DNA from 2 places in the Alteromonas sp. RKMC-009 genome. Region 2 is predicted to be linked to the other one. Evidence: predicted binding sites of a transcription regulator. Region 2 holds the regulator's gene; the other holds the start of a gene.

Region 1 (7,350 bases), 130 kb from region 2:
ACAGTTATTAACGGGCTTGGCCTGGGGCTGGCAACCACATTGGTGCTGGTTGGTTCAAATATTACCGTGAGTCTGGTACGAAATATTGTCAGGAACGAAATCCGGATCCCGGTGTTCGTGATGGTAATTGCAGGTTTTGTAACCGTTGTTCAGCTACTGATGAACGCCTTTACTTACGAACTCTATTTAACACTGGGCATTTTTATTCCGTTAATTGTGACAAATTGCGCCATCATTGGCCGGGCTGAAGCCTTTGCCTCGAAGAATCCGGTCCTGCCGGCAGCCCTTGACGGCCTGATGATGGGTGCAGGGTTTACTGCTGTGCTGATGTTACTAGGCGCCATGCGCGAAGCGCTGGGTTCCGGTACCCTGCTAAGCGGAGCCGACCGTCTTTTTGGCAGCATAGCGACCAACTGGACCATTACTTTGTTTGATACAGACCAGCCTTTCCTGCTCGCTATTTTGCCGCCGGGCGCATTCATTGGCATGGGTCTGCTCATTGCTCTTAAAAATGTTATCGACGCGCGGATGGCTGCCAAAAAGGTTCCGGAAGCCAAAACCGTCACCCGAATCAGGGTAACTGCTGAAAGTTAAGTTTTGCTATGAATAATACTAAAAGAAAGGAAATTCTGACCCGGCTGAGAGACGCTAATCCTCATCCCACGACTGAATTGAACTTCACTACACCCTTTGAATTGCTGGTCGCAGTGACCTTATCCGCACAGGCAACCGATGTGGGTGTGAATAAGGCGACGGCCAAATTGTTTCCCGTGGCCAATACGCCGCAGGCTATCGCAGATTTGGGCGTAGATAGTTTAAAGGAATACATCAAAACTATTGGCCTCTACAATGCCAAAGCCGAAAACGTGCACAAGCTCAGCCAGATCATTGTTGAAAAGCACAATGGCGAGGTACCGGAAAGCCGGGAGGCGCTGGAAGCTTTGCCGGGCGTTGGCCGTAAAACGGCGAATGTAGTACTGAATACAGCATTCGGCTGGCCCACCATTGCTGTGGACACTCACATCTTCCGGGTATCAAACCGCACTAAATTTGCCATGGGCAAGAACGTGGACAAAGTGGAAGAAAAGCTGTTAAAAGTCGTGCCTGCTGAATTTAAGGTCGACGTTCACCACTGGCTGATCCTTCACGGCCGCTACACCTGCATCGCCCGCAAACCACGTTGTGGTTCCTGTATTATTGAAGACTTGTGTGAGTTTAAGGAAAAAACAGAAGTCTGATTTATCAGCGGCAACCGGACAGGGTGACGGATTCAGCCGTGATGGTCATAGGTGCCGCTTTAAGCAGTGTATTGATACCCAGAATATTGTTTCCTCCGGGCATCACGGCAACTTCTACCGGACCCAGTTCGCAAGCCTGTCCGATACGGATTGAACTGAGCTGATACTGCGACACAGTGAGAATTTTTCCGTTCGCCAGTCTGGCTGCCGATTTCCCCGTTTGTTCAAGCTTCCGGCCTTTGGTTAACGCCTCAAAAGTTGCTTTATTTAAGGTCAGCAAGCCGGAGCCGGTGTCGAGAAGAAATGAAGCTGTGACTGCCGATTCAAGCGTCGCTTCAAGATACAGTGTACCGCCAGCACTCTGGTCAAGTGGCACCGCCTGTTCACTGGCAACTACCGCAGTTGTAAGCAGCATTGCTGCTACCCATAAAATGATGTACTTCATAACTGTTCCGGCCCTGCTGACGATACCTGTACAGTTACAGCAACTTAAACGCCATTCCGGTAAGTTACTGATTTGTCATTGTCCCGTACCTCTCAGTGTCTATTTAACAAACCAAAAAAGTGCACATCCAGCTAAATTGCACCACCAAAAAGCACAAAAAGATAAAAATGCAGTGAAATCCTCCACATTTGATAGCTAACCATTGTTCAAACTTCATGACTGATAGAATAAAGCTATCTCCAGATAGTATTGTTTCATTTTTATTCAGCCATACAATGGAATAAAGCACCATTTTAATGCAAATAAAAGGACACTGTTATGAAAAGAACCCTCTCTCTGCTGAGCTTATGTGTTTTACCGGCCCTGTTTACCGGAGCGGCTGCCGGCGAAACACGAAATAATGAAATGATTGATATCCAGGTTGTGGATTATGCCGGTAAACCACCGTTTAAACGCAAAATAGTCAGCCTGCCGGTACATGATGTGGCTCAACTTGAGTTGGCAGGTGGCGAACCTAAAGAATATGTGGAAGTGAAAGAGGTCATCATGCGGGGTAAGCCTCCGTACCGTCGCATCACAACAACGATGCCTGTATACGATGTCGCTCAGTTTGAACTGCTGGAAACGGAACAGCAAAGTCAAAAACAGGGCAGTCGTCCCCCGTTTAAGCGCTTCTGAACATATGTCAGGGCGGCGCAGAATTTACTGAGCCGCCCTGTTCTCTTTCCTCACTGACCATTTTAACCATACCTTCCGCCTTTACAGATCTACGTCACACAAATGTCTTCTTTCCCCGCCAGAATAGAGGTTTTGGTTCCGGCAAAAACATCCTGTATGCTTTTCTTTTGCTGTCGTTACCTGTGTCGTTCACCAATAAAGGATCTGTTTGTGTTAAAAAACACTTTGCTCTCTTTCACCTTTTCTACGCTGTGTTTGAGTACCAGTGCCGCTGCATTCGATATCATTGCTCACAGAGGTGCATCTGGCTATCTTCCCGAGCATACGCTGGAAGCCGCAACACTGGCGTTCGCCCAGCAACCGGATTTCATCGAACAGGACGTGGTAGCCACCAAAGATGGTGAACTGGTTGTACTTCATGATATTCATCTGGATACAGTAACCAATGTGGCCGCGAAGTTTCCTGACCGCGCCCGTGAAGATGGCCGTTGGTATGCACTGGATTTCACGTTAGCGGAATTGCGCACTCTTCAAGTAAAAGAACGGTCGGATACCGCTGGAAAACAAGTGTTTGCCAATCGCTATCATGGCAGTAAAGCGCTGTTTACCATTGCTACGTTAGATGAACATATAGAACTCATCAGTGAGTTAAACCGCGAATTTAACAGCAACATTGGCTTTTATACTGAAATCAAGTCGCCAGCCTGGCATAAAAAAGAAGGCACAGATATCAGCCAACTTCTGCTTGATACACTGGCGCGCTATGACCTCAATGGCGGGAATGCCAATATTTATGTACAGTGTTTTGATTTTGCTGAAGTTAAGCGTCTGCGCGACGAGCTGGGTTTTAAAGGCAAGGTAGTCTTATTGCTGGCTGACAACAGCTGGGGTGAGTCTCCCACTGATTACCAGGCACTTCTGACTGAACAGGGCATGCATGATATCGCAAAATATGCTGATGGCATTGGTCCCTGGTTACCACAGTTACTGGACATGCAGGCAATGCAGCAAGGTAAAGTTGTCCCTGCTTCCTGGCTGGCAACTGCGAAAAAAGAAGGGCTGATTATTCACCCTTATACATTCAGAATTGATGCACTGCCAACAGGTATGACAGCAGAACAGATCCTCGGACTGCTGACAGGGCCGCTGGCGGTTGATGGCGTTTTTACCGATCAGGTCCCGCCGGTAAAAAGCTATTTACAACACAGCGGAAAATAACCCGACGCCTATCCCCTGGACAACCGCACCACAACGCGACGGTTGAGCGCACGGGCGTCACTGTTGTCATTGGGCGAGATGTGACGCTTCTCGCCGTGGCCAGTGACTTCGATACGGGAGGCATCCACCCCCATGGCTGTAAAGTACTCTTTCACCTGATTAGCTCGGCGGACAGATAACTGCTCATTGCTCCAGCGTCCGCCATAGCTGTCGGTATAACCGTCCAGTAGCACCAGTTCGAGTCCGCTGTCTTCTTTCAGATATTCCCCAATCATGTTCAGACGCTTTTCTGAGTATTTGGTTAAATCCACACTGTTTTTCTCGTAAGACAGCACAGTGTACGCAATATCATCAAAACTGTAGGGCAACAGTTGTGACACGCACTTCACGAAGTTGCGGTATACCGGTGTGAAGTTGCTGGCATTCAGGGCAACAGCCACTTTGTCGTATTCGTTGTACCAGTCCTGATAGTAGATAGTCGGCCAGTAGCCCTTTTCCAGTTCACTGAGCATTGTCCAGGCAGCCTGCTCAGGCAGGTCGCCGTTGTACTGGGTTCGCAGGGTCATATCAGCGATATTTTTAGGTGCTGCGCCGGGCATCCAGGAAGGAGGGACGGAATAAACGGCGGCTACGCCAAATTTCTTCGGCAGCAGTTGCATGTCCAGTTCGAATTCCATATTCAGTTGCTTCGACGCTACGCTGGAGAACTCGGCATCGCCGTAACCGGGCACTGCATGAGATAAAGTGCACTGCAGACGGCTTTCATCTTTCAATTGCCAGTCAGAGGATTCCACAGTCGCAGAATACTGGCGCATTGCGCCGTAACCCGGTGCACTTATCAGCAAAAAACACAATAAAGCCTGTCGAAACATAATATGCCCTGAAACAAAGAGAAAAGAGGTGGCTCTTTCTTTATCGCCGCCCTGCGAAAAAAGTTTAGCACAATGGTCAGTATAATCCCCTTCCCTCACAGGTAACAAAGGTAGATACATACGGCTTATCTTGCGATAATCCACTTTTCCTTTGCCCATGCACTTGTTTATTCAGAGGCTTCTTCGTTCTATGTCTGAAAACGCGAATTTGTTAAAGCACCGTTTCCGTGGTTATTTTCCTGTCATTATTGATGTGGAAACTGCCGGTTTTAATGCTACAACTGATGCACTGCTGGAAATCGCTGCTGTCACTTTGCGTATGGATGAACAAGGTGATTTGCACCCCGACAAAACCGTGCATCACCATGTCAATCCCTTCGAGGGCGCGAACCTGGAGCCGGCTGCACTGGAGTTTAATGGTATCGATCCTCATTGTCCGTTAAGGGGCGCACTGGATGAAGCCGATGTCATGAAAGACGTATGTAAGCAAATCCGCAAACTGCAAAAAGATGCAGATTGTCAACGCTCAGTGATTGTGGCCCATAATGCCACCTTTGATCAGAGCTTTGTGAATGCCGCGATTGCCCGCAGTAACATTAAGCGCACTCCGTTTCACCCGTTTGTGTCTTTCGATACAACGACACTGGCAGGGTTAGCCGTTGGTCAGACGGTACTGGTTAAGGCATGCCGCGAAGCCGGGATTGCATTTGACCAGAGTGAAGCACACAGTGCCCTTTACGATGCAGAGCGGACAGCAGAACTGTTTTGCTACATTGTGAACCGCTACAAACATTTAGGTGGCTGGCCAGTCGCGCCTGCGGAATGACCGGTCACAGGGACAGTTATCCTGTTTCTATTTGACGCCGCCTCTTCCTTGTTAACAAATTGTAACGTACACTGAGAATAACTGAATCGTTTAAGTCGTGTACGTTATGAAACATCCCGTTGTCCTCTGGACCCTGACCGTCGCCTTCGCCGGTTTTCTTTTCGGGTTTGATACCGCTGTTATTTCCGGCGCTGATCAACCCATTCAGGCTTTATGGCAAACCTCAGATCTGACTCACGGATTGCTGGTCATGTCTTCTGCCCTGTGGGGTACCGTTGCCGGCGCCCTCACCGCCAATATTCCCTGCGATAAGTTTGGACGCAAACCAGTACTTGTTGGCATTGGCATTTTGTATGTGGTGTCAGCCATAGGCTCAGCACTGGCAACCGATCCTGTGTTTTTCAGCATTATGCGCTTTATTGGCGGGTTTGGGGTCGGTGTGTCGTCCATTGCGGTGCCCGCCTACATTGCTGAGATTGCGCCGGCGCAGAAACGGGGCCGTATGGTAGCCACCTATCAGTTCCAGATTGTGTTTGGTATTCTCATCGCCTTTCTTTCAAATTTTATACTCTCCGCCTGGTTCAGCCTCGACTGGCGGTGGATGCTGGGTATAGAAGCCATTCCGGCAATGATTTATCTGTTATTAGTACTTAATGTACCGGAAAGCCCGCGCTGGCTGCTTCTGCACCGGAATGATGAAAAACAGAGCCGTGATATTTTGCTCCGCGCCGGTGAAACTGACCCGGATGCTGTGCTGGCTGCGGTAAAGCGGGATGTTCAGAATCATCGCAGTCCGTCACTGTTTAATGCTGCCTACCGTTTACCGGTGTTGCTGGCTTTTCTGGTGGCGATGTTTAATCAGTTGTCAGGCATTAATTTTGTTATCTACTTTGCACCCAGAATATTCTCACTGGCCGGCCTGGATGCTTCTTCGGCTTTGTTATCCAGTGCAGGCATTGGTCTGGTAAACCTGGTGTTTACCCTCGCCGGACTGGCACTGATTGATAAAATGGGCAGACGACAATTGCTGTTTGCCGGCTCACTGGGCTATCTGGTGTCTCTGAGCCTGCTCACCTGCGCGTTCTGGTTGCAATGGCAGGGAATACTCGTGGTGGGTCTGATATTTTTATTCATTGCTTCTCATGCCATGGGCCAGGGTGCTGTTATATGGGTGTTTATTTCAGAGATATTTCCTAATAGCGTCCGCGCCAAAGGTCAGGCCCTGGGCAGCAGTACTCACTGGGTGTTCGCAGCGCTGATTGCCCTGCTGATGCCCTGGTTGCTGAGCCAGTTTTCAGCATCCGCTCTGTTTGCGTTCTTTACGGTTATGATGGCCTGCCAGCTTATCTGTGTGATTACCTTTTTCCCCGAGACAAGAGGAGAAACGCTGGAAGATTTGGGAGATACACTTTCCCGCTCACAGCGTTAAGTGATAACGCCACAGCAGAAATAAAAAAACGCCGCAGGAGCAGTGCTCCGTGCGGCGTTTTCCGGTATTTCAGGCTTTGCTTACAGCTTGTCTGCTTCTTCAGACAGGTATTTAGCAACACCGGCAGGAGATGCATCCATACCCGCTTTACCTTCAGTCCAGCCAGCAGGACATACTTCACCGTGCTCTTCATTGAACGTCAGCGCGTCAACCATACGCAGCATCTCATCAATGTTGCGGCCCAGAGGCAGATCGTTAACGACCTGGTGACGTACGTTACCTTCAGCATCAATCAGGAATGAACCACGGAAAGCAACACCCGCTTCAGGATGTTCCACATCGTAGGCCTGACAAATTTCGTGCTTAACGTCAGCAACCAGAGTGTACTTAACCGGACCAATACCGCCCTGATTTACCGGTGTATTTCTCCACGCATTGTGTGAGAACTGAGAATCGATAGAAACACCGATCACTTCCACGCCGCGCTTCTGGAATTCTTCATAACGCTTATCAAATGCGATCAGCTCAGAAGGACATACGAAAGTGAAGTCCAGAGGGTAAAAGAACACAACGGCTTTCTTACCTTTGATAGCTTCACTTAACGTGAAAGAATCTACAATTTCACCACTTCCTAAAACAGCTGC
Region 2 (7,350 bases):
GCCAAAATGGAAGGTGGTGCTGACCAGCCTGCTCCGGAAATTAAAGAGCTGGGTTGGGATGACGTACAGCAAGTTGACACTATCGGCCTTGAAGTTGGTTACCGGCTCATTCCGCTGGTGGATAAATCACAGGGCGGCGAATTGCTTACACGTATAAAAGGTGTGCGGAAGAAACTGTCTCAGGAACTGGGCTTTCTGGTTCCGCCGGTGCACATCCGCGATAATCTGGATCTCGACCCCAATGCCTACACGATCTCCATGCTGGGTGTGACCATCGGAGATGCGCAAATCAGTCATGATGAAGAGCTGGCGATTAACCCCGGGCAGGTGTTCGGTAAGCTGGAAGGACGGGCGACTAAAGACCCCGCTTTCGGACTGGATGCCGTGTGGATACGGCCGAATCAGCGGGAGCATGCGCAAACCCTTGGTTACACAGTAGTGGATGCGGCCACCGTGGTAGCGACACATCTCAGTCAGTTACTCAGCAACAATGCTTACCAGTTACTCGGTCATGAAGAAGTACAACAACTTCTCGATATGCTGGCGAAATCCAGTCCTAAGCTGGTGGAAGGGCTGGTACCGGATATTTTGCAGCTGAGCACCGTTGTAAAAGTACTGCAAACCTTATTGTTCGAAGGCGTTCCCATCCGCGATATGCGTACTATCGTTCAGACCTTATCGGAATACGGACCCCGCAGTCAGGATCCGGATGTGCTGGTATCTGCAGTGCGTATTGCGCTGAAGCGTTTGATTGTGCAGGAAATCAGTCAGGGAGCGAAAGAAGTGCCTGTCATAACTCTGGCACCAGAGTTGGAACAGATGTTGCACCAGTCACTTCAGGCAGGAGGAGAGGACGGCGCCGGCATCGAACCGGGACTGGCAGACCGGCTCCAGCAATCCCTGCAACAGGCCGCACAACAACAAGAACTGAATGGCGAGCCTGCGGTACTGTTGACGTCAGGCATGTTAAGACCTGTGCTGTCACGCTTCCTGAAGTATTCGGTAGCTGGCCTGCATGTGTTGTCTTATCAGGAAATCCCTGATGACAAACAAATCAAAATTGTCAGCTCTGTGGGTCAATAATCTGACGCCGGGTGAGTGAAGAGGTTGAGATGAAAATCAGACGGTTTTTTGGCAAAGATATGCGGGAAGCATTAAGCCAGGTAAAAGCAGAATTGGGCAGTGACGCCGTAATCATGTCGAATCGCAAAGTGGCAGACGGTATTGAGCTGGTCGCCGCTTACGATAAAGAGCCGGAAGCAAAAATAAAACTCAACACCCGCCATGACGCAGGTAAAACAGCTGCACAAAAGGCGACGCCAAGCCTCAGCGAAATTATCGGTGACGATGGTCCGGATACCTTACGGGCGTTACTTGAAAAGCAGGCTGCAGAAAAAGCTGCGGCTGCCGGAAGTGACCGTCAGAATCCTGCAGTTTCTCCTGCACCACAAACATCGTCTGCATTTGCCGCAGATACCCGTGGGGTCAACCCACAACCCGCTGCATCTCATGACGAAGAGGCGTTTTCATTTGCTGATGTATTTTCTGCAAAAGAACAAAGGCCTGCACCGGTATCTCAAATGAATCCCGATTTTAAAGCGGCGGAAAGTCAGCAGTCTGCCGGTGCCCCGGCCAGTGAGCTGGATGCGATAAAAGAGGAACTGGCCTCTCTTCGCAGCGTTTTACAATATCAGGTCGCAGACTTGATGGATGCTAAAAAGCAGCGTCAGCGCCCTGTACACAGTTATCTGACCCAGTGTTTAACCGGTATGGGGCTGAGCGCTTCACTGGCTGAGCAACTGGTGCACTACACCCCTTCTCAATACACCGAGCGGGAAGCGTGGATTTACCTTCTCAACCTTTTGGCTAATCGCCTTAATGTTTCCGGTAATGATATCCTGACCCAAACCGGTGTGGTTGCTCTTGTTGGTCCAACAGGAACAGGCAAAACCACGACTGTTGCTAAATTAGCAGCACGCTATGCGCAAAAATACGGTGCTGATCAGGTGGCTATGATCACTATCGATACCTACCGTATTGCCGCTTATGAACAGCTGGCAACGTATGGCAAAATTATTGGCTGTACCACAAGGAAGGCGCAAAGCAGTGAAGAATTAGCCGAACTTCTCTTCCAGTTACGCCATAAGCGTCTAATATTAATAGACACGGCTGGTTTCAGTCAGCGCGACAGTCGTTTAATTAAGCAACTTGGTCAATTTAATCACGGACAAATGCAACCTGTCCGTAAATACCTGGTTGCGCAGGCAAATACCCAATATCCTGCATTGCAACGCATCATTGAAGCGTATAATTCCGTTAAGCTTGACGGATGTATCTTCACGAAAGTTGATGAATGCTACAGTTTGGGTGAGGTTTTAAGTGTTGCTGTTGAACAGCAATTGCCAGTTAGTTATGTGACCGACGGGCAGCAGGTACCTGAAGATATTAAAGTTGCTGATGCAAAATCTCTCGTATCTGCCGCTGCAAAGCTTTATAAAAAGTACGGTTTGAATCATACTAAGCGTAATCATGAAGTTAATTCAGTTCAGGCAGTATGATCGAAGATCAAGCGAGTAGCTTACGAAAGATGAATCAATCACGCCTCATAAAGGTTATTGCCGTTACCGGCGGCAAAGGTGGTGTTGGTAAAACCAACATTACATTAAACACGGCGATTGCTATGGCCAAGCAAGGTAAGCGGGTCATGGTACTCGATGCCGACTTAGGATTAGCGAACGTTGACGTCATGCTGGGTTTGCGTGTTGAGAAGAACCTTTCTCACGTATTATCCGGTGAATGCACACTTGATGATGTTCTGGTAACCGGACCTCACGGTATTAAAATAGCTCCGGCGACTTCAGGTACTCAGGCAATGACCGAGTTATCGCCTACAGAACATGCCGGATTAATCCGTGCTTTCAGTGAGTTACGGTCGCAGATTGACGTGCTGATTGTAGATACCGCTGCCGGTATTTCCGATATGGTACTGAGTTTCTCCCGTGCCTCGCAGGACATCATGGTAGTGGTTTGTGACGAACCGACTTCTCTGACCGATGCCTATGCACTGATTAAAATATTGAACCGTGAACACGGTGTGTTCCGCTTCAAAATTGTGGCAAACATGGTTCGGGACATTCGTGAAGGGCAGGAATTATTCAGTAAATTATCAAAAGTGACAGGCAGATTCCTGGATGTGGCACTAGAATTGGTGGCAACTGTACCTTTCGACGAAAATATTCGTCGGGCAGTCAGAAAGCAAACCGCTATTGTGGATGCATTTCCCGGTTCTCCTGCGGCCGTCGCGATTAGTCAGTTAGCCACCAAAGCGCTTAACTGGCCGGTACCGGCTCAGCCGGGTGGTCACCTGGAATTTTTCATTGAACAACTGGTGACGAAGCAAGCAGTAGGAAGCCAACGTTGAATAGTAAAGCGGCAGCTTACCAGCAGCAGACCGACAAGTCGCAGCTGGTCGAGCGCCATGCATCCCTTGTAAAACGTATTGCCCATCACCTGATGGCGCGTTTGCCTGCCAGTGTGCTGGTGGATGACCTGATTCAGGCAGGGATGATCGGATTGCTGGAAGCAGCCAGAAATTTCGACGGCTCGAAAGGGGCCAGTTTCGAAACCTTCGCAGGTATCCGTATTCGTGGTGCTATGCTGGATGAAATCCGTAAGGGCGACTGGACACCCCGTTCAGTGCATAAAAATAGCCGTGCTATTACGGAAGCCATAACACAAGTTGAAAGAGAAACTGGCAGAGACGCGCGTGATACAGAAATTGCTGCTAAGCTAAATGTCAGTATTAATGATTATCATCAAATGCTTAACGAGGTGAATGCCGGTAAACTTGTCGGTATTGAAGACCTGGGTGTATCAGAAGATGTAATCAGCACAGAACAGAATAAAGGTAATGATTCACCCCTCGAAGATTTAATGCAGGGGGCGTTTCAAAAGGCGTTGGCACATGCCATCACAACATTACCTGAACGGGAAGCAATTGTACTGTCCCTGTACTATGATGAAGAACTGAATTTACGTGAAATCGGTGAAGTTCTTGAAGTCAGTGAGTCAAGGGTCAGCCAGATTCATAGCCAGGCCATGTTAAAACTAAAAGCCCGAATGCAATCATGGCAGGCAGAAGAATAAAACATACTAATATTAATAACGATTGATAATCCTCACCGGAGGCTATTTTGGACAAGAGTATGAAAATTCTTGTAGTAGACGACTTCTCTACTATGAGACGAATCATAAAGAACCTGCTTAAAGATCTTGGATTTTCCAATATTCAGGAAGCTGACGATGGAAGTACGGCCCTCCCCATGCTCCAGCAAGGCGACTTTGAATTTGTCGTGACCGACTGGAACATGCCAGGTATGCAGGGTATCGACCTGTTACGCGCTATACGTGCTGACGACAAACTCAAGCATTTGCCAGTATTGATGGTGACAGCTGAAGCGAAAAAAGAGCAAATCGTTGCTGCAGCACAGGCAGGTGTAAACGGATATGTTGTGAAGCCTTTCACAGCCGCTACACTTAAGGAAAAACTCGACAAGATTTTTGAGCGTTTAGGTTGATCCAGCCGCTCCCGCCAGAGAAGAGGATTACTGGATGTCTCCTACTAAAAAAGTCCCTATTTCGCTCGAAGAAGCAAAACAACTGGTAGCATATCTTGAGCAGGGTGATGATGAATCCGCCAACGCCCTGCTTGAGGCCGTATCTGCCAAAGAGTCTGTCGAACTTTTTGCTGAAGTTGGCAAACTTACCCGTCAACTTCATGACGCCCTCAACACCTTCCAGTTAGACGAGCGTATTGCTGGTCTGGCTAATGATGATATTCCTGATGCGCAAACGCGTCTCACCTACGTAATTGAAGAAACTGAAAAAGCGGCTAATACTACAATGGACGCTGTTGAGTCCTGTATGCCAATTGCTGAATCTTTATCAGACCGGATCACAACCCTTGAGCCTGAATGGCAAAAGCTTATGACCCGTCAGATTGAGCTCGGTGAATTCAAGAGTTTATGTATGGATATCGACGCCCTGTTTAAGGACATGTCGAAAGATTCTTCTAAACTTAACAGCCTTTTGACCGAAGTATTAATGGCACAGGGTTATCAGGATTTGACAGGCCAGGTTATTCGCAGAGTGATTGACCTGGTGAAAGAAGTCGAAGACAGCCTTGTGAACATGCTGACCGTGTTCGGTGAACGGGATGCACCTGTTAAAGCACAGAGCACCACGAACAAGCCGGACGCTGTTGAAGCGGAAGGGCCAATCATGAACGCTGAGAAGCGGGATGACGTAGTACAAGGCCAGGATGACGTGGATGATCTCCTGTCGAGCCTTGGTTTTTAGGGGAGCGAATGAATGTCGTTTGATGTTGATGAGGATATATTACAGGACTTTCTGGTCGAAGCCGGAGAAATCCTGGAACAATTACAGGAACAGTTAGTTGACCTGGAGAATAATCCGGAAGACGCTGACCTCCTCAACGCGATTTTCCGTGGATATCACACGGTAAAAGGTGGCGCAGGTTTCTTATCTCTGACTGAACTGGTTGAGATTTGTCACGGCGCAGAAAACGTCTTTGACGTAATGCGTAATGGCCAGCGTACACTGACGCCGGAATTAATGGATGTCATTCTGCAAGCGACAGACGTCGTAGTGGAAATGTTTGAGCGGGTAAAAGCCCGTGAGCCACTCGAAGCCGCTGATTCAAATCTTGTTGATGTTCTGCATAAGTTGAGCAAGCCAGAAGCCCCCGGCGAAAATATTTTTGGCGGGGAAACGGCAGCACCGGCAGAAGAAGTGCCGGTAGCAGAAGAACCTGAGCTGATAGTTGAAGAGGTACCGGTTGCACCGGAAGCCGCCGCTGTTGCAGAGCCTGCCGGTGATAACAGCATTGAAGATATCAGCGAAGATGAATTTGAAGCATTACTGGACCAGCTGCATGGTTCCGGTGCGCCCGGCAGACCGTCGGCAGATGCACCTGCAAAGCCAGCTGCACCTGCGCCCGCTCCGGCAGCAGCCGCTGGCGGAGATGGCGAAGATATCACCGATGATGAATTTGAGGCTCTGTTAGACGAGCTTCACGGTAAAGGACAGTTTGGTGGCGATGCCGCACCTGCCGCTACACCGGCGGCCGCAGCACCGGCAGCGGAACAGGCTGCAGCCGGTTCTGACGGTGACGAAATCACCGATGACGAATTTGAAGCTTTGCTTGACCAGTTACACGGTAAAGGTCAGGGACCCGGCATTGCCGGTGGTGTTGAAGTCGACACTCAGGCAACCAAAGCCGTTCAGGCTGCCAAAGCGGAACAGTCTAAACCTGCAGAGCCTGCCAAGCCGGCTCAACCTGCTAAAGCTGCTGCACCTGCTCCGGCCGCAAAAGCGGCTCCGGCTGCGCCAGCCGCACCCGCTGCCCCTTCCAAGCCCGCAGCACCTGCTGCAAAAGCTGCACCTAAGAAAGAAGAAAAAGCCCCGCAGGCAGAAACTACTGTTCGGGTAGACACCAAACGCCTTGACCAGATTATGAATATGGTCGGTGAGTTGGTGCTGGTTCGTAACCGCTTGTTAAGCCTTGGTATCAATACCAATGACGAAGATATGTCGAAGGCTATCGCTAACCTGGATGTGGTGACCGGTGATCTTCAGGGCGCGGTAATGAAAACCCGCATGCAGCCCATTAAGAAAGTCTTCGGTCGTTTCCCCAGGGTTGTCCGCGACCTTGCCCGTAGCCTGAAAAAAGAAATTACCCTTGAGCTTGAAGGGGAAGAAACGGATCTGGATAAAAACCTGGTTGAGGCGCTGGCCGATCCCCTGGTTCACCTGGTGCGTAACTCCGTCGACCATGGAATTGAAATGCCGGATGATCGTGCCAATGCGGGAAAACCGCGCATGGGTACAGTGAAACTGGCAGCATCACAGGAAGGCGATCATATCCTGCTTACTATCACCGATGATGGTAAAGGGATGGATCCGGAAAAGCTGAAAGAAATCGCTATCAGTCGTGGCGTGCTTGATGCTGATGCCGCCGCCCGTATGTCTGATGTGGAAGCGTTTAATCTGATATTCGCGCCGGGCTTCTCTACCAAGACAGAGATCAGTGATATCTCCGGTCGTGGTGTGGGCATGGACGTGGTTAAAACTAAAATCAACCAGCTGAATGGTACCGTAAACATTGATTCTCATCTGGGTAAAGGCACCCGGTTAGAAATCAAAGTACCGTTAACACTGGCAATCCTGCCAACTCTGATGATTGTTGTCGGTCAGCAAACCTTTGCATTGCCATTGGGCGCTGTTAACGAAATTATCAACATGGACATCAAGAAAACCAATACGGTAGAT

The links. The regulator FliA, encoded in region 2, starts transcription of late flagellar genes. The targets are predictions, from matches to a motif close to CTAAAGNTNNNNNNNNNNNNGCCGATA.
Region 1: a site for FliA is predicted at 4,493-4,519, ahead of DS731_RS07180 (flagellar protein MotY). Genes of this name have one in related genera too.

The regions. Positions count from the first base shown of each region.
Region 1 is NZ_CP031010.1:1,644,333-1,651,682, reverse strand. It holds gene DS731_RS07205 (electron transport complex subunit E) at 1-594, shown strand, start outside; gene nth (endonuclease III) at 603-1,238, shown strand; gene DS731_RS07195 (aspartyl protease family protein) at 1,243-1,683, opposite strand; gene DS731_RS07190 (hypothetical protein) at 2,002-2,361, shown strand; gene glpQ (glycerophosphodiester phosphodiesterase) at 2,566-3,579, shown strand; gene DS731_RS07180 (flagellar protein MotY) at 3,588-4,451, opposite strand; gene rnt (ribonuclease T) at 4,642-5,277, shown strand; gene DS731_RS07170 (sugar porter family MFS transporter) at 5,384-6,706, shown strand; gene DS731_RS07165 (peroxiredoxin) at 6,787-7,350, opposite strand, start outside.
Region 2 is NZ_CP031010.1:1,515,239-1,522,588, forward strand. It holds gene flhA (flagellar biosynthesis protein FlhA) at 1-1,083, shown strand, start outside; gene flhF (flagellar biosynthesis protein FlhF) at 1,113-2,558, shown strand; gene DS731_RS06585 (MinD/ParA family protein) at 2,555-3,421, shown strand; gene DS731_RS06590 (RNA polymerase sigma factor FliA) at 3,418-4,146, shown strand; gene cheY (chemotaxis response regulator CheY) at 4,194-4,577, shown strand; gene DS731_RS06600 (protein phosphatase CheZ) at 4,612-5,358, shown strand; gene DS731_RS06605 (chemotaxis protein CheA) at 5,371-7,350, shown strand, end outside.